Regions from separate parts of the Pseudoalteromonas sp. T1lg21 genome, predicted to be linked through region 2. Evidence: predicted binding sites of a transcription regulator. Region 2 holds the regulator's gene; the other holds the start of a gene.
What was found. Region 2 encodes ArgR, which controls arginine synthesis, uptake and breakdown. Its sites were predicted from a motif close to ANTGAATANNTATTCANT; they were not measured.
Positions count from the first base shown of each region.

Region 1: argC (N-acetyl-gamma-glutamyl-phosphate reductase) is a predicted target of ArgR. The motif match lies at 1,621-1,638, and genes of this name have one in related genera.

Region 1 covers NZ_PQBX01000056.1:638,250-641,430, forward strand. Annotated here, with positions in the region: gene argB (acetylglutamate kinase) at 1-464, opposite strand, end outside; gene argC (N-acetyl-gamma-glutamyl-phosphate reductase) at 464-1,474, opposite strand; gene argE (acetylornithine deacetylase) at 1,695-2,846, shown strand; gene panP (pyridoxal-dependent aspartate 1-decarboxylase PanP) at 2,866-3,181, opposite strand, start outside.
Region 2 covers NZ_PQBX01000056.1:745,099-748,279, forward strand. Annotated here, with positions in the region: gene ispB (octaprenyl diphosphate synthase) at 1-36, shown strand, start outside; gene mdh (malate dehydrogenase) at 126-1,061, opposite strand; gene argR (transcriptional regulator ArgR) at 1,287-1,754, shown strand; gene C2M25_RS13650 (Dyp-type peroxidase) at 1,751-2,650, opposite strand; gene C2M25_RS13655 (ABC transporter ATP-binding protein) at 2,712-3,181, opposite strand, start outside.

The DNA.
Region 1 (3,181 bases), 110 kb from region 2:
GCATTGACGTTGTACCATTGGCCATCTTCCCCAAAGCCAATAGAGCTCACAAGGGGTAAACGACCTTGTTCAAGTAAGCTAGGTAGCACGCTGTCACAACTACCTGAACACTGACCTACTTGCGCCAATACTTTAAGTTTTTCAGATACCAGTACACCCGCTTCATAAAGGCTTAAACCCACAGGTTTGTGACCTGCGCTGATTGCTTGGCTCATTAATTGTTTATTGGCACAACCTGCAAGGGCACCAACAATATAAGGCATTTGCTCATTTGGGCTGATACGTAAGCCTTGATGTTTTGCAGTTACAAAACCTGCGTCTTGTAACCAAGCATCCACTAAGGCACCACCACCATGAACAATGACAAAGTTATCTTGTTCAGAGGCTAAAACATCAAAAAGCGCTTTTGCTGCATCTGCGCTATTTAACACAGCACCACCGACTTTAATGATCCAAGTTTTCATTACAGCGCTCCTACTAAACCAGTGTGATGAGGTTCACCCATGGCTAAATTAATACACTGTAATGCTTGTCCTGCCGCGCCTTTTAGAAGGTTATCAATCGCAGACATAACGATGAGTTGCTCACCTTTTTGTTGCCATGCAATATCAACAAATGGTTGTTTAGCGACGCCTTTGATGCTTGGAATTTTATTGCCAAGTAAGCGAATTAACGGCTCGTTAGCTAACACTTGATATGCCGCGCTCACTTGCTCTGCTGTTACGCCCGGTTTTAATTGCACATAAATAGTTTCTAAAATTCCGCGAGGAAAATTACCTAAATGTGGGGTGAATAACACAGGGTGACCAAGGTGCTGCTCAATCTCAGGTGTGTGTCTGTGATTAAACAAACCATAAGGAGCAAGTGACACTTCGCAGAAATGCGTATTAACACTGGCTTTTCTGCCAGCGCCTGTAACACCTGACACCGCATTAACAATAATGGCTTGATCAGCTAATAGCCCTGCTTCTTTAAGTGGTTTTAAAGAATTAAGTGCTGCGGTTGGGTAACAACCCGCTACAGCAACAAGGTTTGCTTTACTGATCGCATCACTATTCCATTCAGCTAAACCATATGCAGCTTGTGTTAAAAGCTCTGGATGTTCATGTGCGAAACCGTAATAAGTTAGGTAATCCTCATTCCCAGCTAAACGGAAACCACCAGATAGGTCGAATACTTTTTTACCCATGGCTAAAAATTGGGGAGCAAGATCAACACTGACCTTGTGGTCTGTACACAGGCACACATAATCAGCATTATTTTCGATATCTTGGAAAGCCTCAGCTGTTAGAGGCTGTAGTGGATACTCTAACAATCCAAGGTGCTCAGGGTATAAATCGCTTAATAATTTATCTTTATCTAAACTCCCTTCAGACACATAACATGCTTGTAGGGTCAGTTTTGGATGCTTAGCAACTAAACTTGCTAGCTCTGCGCCGCTATAACCACTTGCGCCAATAATCACTACATTCATTGCTTACTTTTACCTATTAAATCTGTTTATCGATACGCCTAAAATTACTCGCACAATTGCGAATAAAAACACTGTCTAAAGTAATGAAATCAGGTTATCGTCGTTTCGTGTTCATCGTACAGCTTTACTAATATTTATGCTTAAAAAGTGAATTGATATTCATCATAAATACTTTTATATTGTTATGCAATTAGATTGAATAATTATTTTTGGATTTTTTATGTCGCTACCCTCTTTTTTATCTATGTATCAGCAGCTGATTGCAGCCCCTTCAATTAGTGCGATTGAAGATTCTTTGTGCATGAGCAATAAAGGGGTTATCACCTTGCTCGCAAATTGGTGCGAAAGCCTTGGTTTTACTTGTGAAATCACAGAGCTTGAAAACGGCAAAGGCCGTTACAACTTATTAGCCAAACGTGGTGAAGGGGATGGCGGTTTAATGCTTGCAGGTCATACCGATACGGTGCCATTTGATGATAGCCGCTGGAATTACGATCCGTTTAAACTCAGCGAGCATGACAATAAACTATATGGTTTAGGTAGTATTGATATGAAAGGCTTTTTTGCCTTTGTATTGCAGGCAATTAGCGAGCTTGATGCTACGAAGCAAACAGAGCCACTATTGATCCTAGCCACAGCCGACGAAGAAACCACGATGGCCGGTGCACAGCAAATTTGCCGCCACCCAGATTTAAAACCAGCGCGCTGTATCATTGGTGAACCAACTGATATGACACCAGTATTTACTCATAAAGGCCATATGAGTACAGCGATTCGTGTGATTGGCCGCTCAGGCCATAGCTCTGATCCTGAGCGTGGTTTAAACGCCATCGAAGTCATGCATAAAATGATTACAAAATTGTTAATCATTAAAGAAGAATTAAAGAATAAATATTCAGTTGACCACTTTGAAATTCCGTACCCTACTTTGAACCTTGGTCATATTCATGGTGGCGACAATGCCAACCGCATTTGTGGCTGCTGTGAAATGCACATTGATATGCGACCTTTACCTGGTTTAAGCGTGCAAGAACTGCAAGCGATTTTGCTAACTGCTGCAGAAGAAATTAATGCCCAATACCCAAATGCTGTAAGTGTTATCGACATGCATGAACCTATCCCTGCGTTTAGCGGCAGCACGGATACAGCATTAGTAAAGCTGGCCGAAAAAGTCTCGGGTCAACCTGCTGTCGCTGTAAACTATTGTACAGAAGCCCCTTTCATTCAACAGCTTGGCTGCGAAACCATTGTTATGGGACCTGGCTCAATTAACCAAGCCCACCAGCCAGATGAGTTTTTGGCGATGGAAAAAATAAAACCTTCGCAAGCGATTATCAGTAACATGATCAAAGCAAGCTGCTTTAGTGAATAGGAGCATCACGCTCCCTTTTCTAATCCATATACTTACTTAAATATTTTTTAAATACCGGATCGGTTTTCGCCAGCTCTTTTTGCTCCGCTAAAATATCTTTTAGAATCGCTTTAGAGGTTAATGGGTTAGCTAAAACAACGCGAAAAACCACGGTAGGTTGATGGTCATACTTTGCAGGTGTTAAACGAGTACGGGATACAAAAGAACGTCCCGCTTCACGCTGACGTTTTTGCATGCTCGCAGTAAAGCGATTCAACGAAGCGTAAATATCTAATTTCGTTTCTTCGTCAGCCTCATTCAGCTTTGCTTGGATCTCTTTTGGAACATAACGGTAG
Region 2 (3,181 bases):
AGTTTGGCACGCATCGCCGTTGCCCGCGATCATTAAACGCTATTTATTCGAGCCATTAAAAAAGCCTGCATATGCAGGCTTTTTTGTTTTCGGCGATTTAAAAAACCGCCTATCATCTGTCGGAATTAACCGTTGATGAAATCAACACCTTCTTGGATGTCTTTGTTAAGAGTAGCTAGCATGTCGTTTTTAGCTTGCTCTTCGAATGCACTTAACTCACCGTAAGAAAGGATTTCTTCAACGCCGTTTTTACCTAAACGAACTGGGTGTGCGAAGTATGCTGCATCACCGTTTTCAACTGCAACGTATGCGTAATCAACAACTTCTTCACCTTGTAAGCCTTTAACTAAAGACATACAGAAGCGTGCTGCTGCAGCACCCATTGAAAGAGTCGCTGAACCGCCACCCGCTTTAGCGTTAACAACTTCAGTACCTGCGTTTTGGATACGTGGAGTTAATGCTGCAACTTCTTCGTCAGTGAAAGTAACACCTTCAACTTGAGAAAGAAGAGGAAGGATTGTAGTACCTGAGTGACCACCGATCACTGGAACTTTAACGTCAGTTGCGCTTAAACCTTTAAGTTCAGCAACAAATGCTTCTGAACGGATCACGTCAAGTGTTGTGATACCGAATACACGGTTAGCATCGTAAGTACCTGCTTTTTTGAATACTTCAGCAACGATTGGCACAGTGCCGTTAACTGGGTTAGTGATGATACCCACTAACGCTTTAGGACAGTTTCTAACGATGCCTTCAGCTAATGTTTTGATGATACCTGCGTTTACGTTGAAAAGGTCCGCACGGTCCATGCCTGGCTTACGTGGCATACCCGCTGGGATAAGAACGATATCACAACCAGCTAATGCTGCGTCTAGGCTGTCAGCACCAAAGCCTTCAACTTTAACGTCTGTTGGGATGTGAGAAAGATCAACCGCTACACCAGGAACAACAGGGGCAACATCGTATAACGATAATTCAGAACCTGCAGGTAAACTTGTTTTTAATAATAAAGACAATGCTTGGCCGATACCGCCAGCTGCGCCTAAAACAGCAACTTTCATTGGAATTCTCCGTAATTTGAGGTAGGAAATATTTGTGGCCCTAAAGATAATGAAATTAGCGACTAAAAACAAATTTATCCTGCTTATTTCGCGTATAATTTCGACCATAGTTGTAAACTTGGCTGTAAAGACACAGCATTTTGGACGACTTTGTAAACTAATACTGCATAAATATGCAGAGTTGTGTAGAATTACCCTACATTTTATGAATAAAGAAACGGCAACATGCAACCACAAGACAAACAAGAAGCACTGATCAAAGCGTTTAAAGCGCTATTAAAAGAAGAAAACTTCGGCTCACAAGGTGAGATTGTCGAAGCATTAAAAGAGCAAGGCTTTGATAATATTAGCCAAAGTAAAGTCTCTCGCATGTTAAGCAAGTTCGGTGCGGTACGTACTCGCAATGCAAAACAAGAAATGGTGTATTGTTTACCAGCTGAAATGGGTGTGCCAACAGCGAAAAGCCCGCTTCGCCAACTTGTTATCGATATTATGCATAACGAAATGATGATCATTATTCGCACCAGTCCAGGCGCAGCACAATTAATTGCTCGGTTACTTGATTCACTCGGGAAGGCGGATGGTGTACTAGGTACGATTGCAGGTGACGACACTATTTTTATCGCCCCTGCGAAGATTTCTGAAATCGATGTCACGCTTGAGCGCGTGCGCACTTTATTCGATACCGTTTAAAGCTGCTTTAAAAAGTTTACTGACGGGGCGAAAAACGCAGATCCCATATCGGCTTGAGTAAAATCGAGCCAATGATCATAGCAATCGCCCTGCCCTAAGCGACTCTTTAATACCTGTTCAAACGCATCCCCTTGCGCAGCACACGAAACCATTAAAATTCCCTGTTTATGCACATCACCAAATGGCATGCTTTGGTTTAGCAATAGTGGCTGGCCATGCTCATCTTTTAATTCACTACGAACCGCATGACTGGTTTCTACAGCAGGCACAATCAAGCTGTTATCTAAACGCGTGCGCCCCATGATTTGCTCTTGCTCAGACAACGATAAATGCTGCCAGACACTCAAATCATGCACAAAGCGCTGAACATGGATATAACTGCCTTGGTCTTCAAAGTGTCCCGGTTTATCGATAAGTGCTGTGCTACGCTTTTGGCGACCATGTGGCGTATCACCCGCATAGATAAAGCCGTTAAAATCACGCCCGTCTAAAAATCGAAAATTACGAACCTGCTCCACCAGCTCAACATCCGGTGTTAATAATTTTAGGATTTGCAGGGCAAATAGATGATTGACATCTTCGCGGTCTGAGCGAATTTGTACAAACAAATCAAATGGCTGGGCACTAATCACATGCTCACTGTGAGTTACATTCGGAAAGCTTTGCAATTGACTAGGAATAAACTCGGGCAAGATATGCGGCCAATACTGAGCACCAAGGGCAACCACGCACGACAGCATGGCTTCTGAGAACTGATCAGCAAACTCATCTTGAATGACGCTGACGCGTTTTAGTTTTTTACGTAATGACTCATCATGGCCATCGTAAACATTAAAAAACAGGTGCAAACCATGTAAGTTTGCTTCAGCACAAATCCCAGATTGCGCTTGCGCCATAGTGAATCCTTAGCTTCTCGTTATTTGCACAAAGCCAAGGATTCAAGATTGTTATTTATCACTAATCATGAAAAAAATTGACTGTGTGCGGCATTATTTTTATTTTTACAGGCTGCTCAACAGCTAACACGCGATCTTGCTCGGCGGCAACTTCACACTCTTGACCTGCAATATTGATACGGTACACATAACGCGTGCCGATAAAACGTCTTTGCAAGATAGTTAAACTGTTTGCGTCACTGTGCGCAGCTTCACACAACTGAATATGGTGCGGTCTTATATACACTTGACCTTGCTGGCAATTAGTATTGCTTGCCGTCAATGACTGAACCACACCAAACGCCGTTTCGTATTCAGTTGGCGTTAATACTTTTGCCGTTAAGTATATGCCCGTACCAAGAAACTCTGCAACCACCTTTGAGTTAGGTTGACTAAATAACTGCTCCGGAGAGCCCTGTTGGGCGATTTTTCCACCATGCATAACAGCAAGCGTGTCAGCAAATGCGAAAGCTTCTTCCTTTGAGTGGGTAA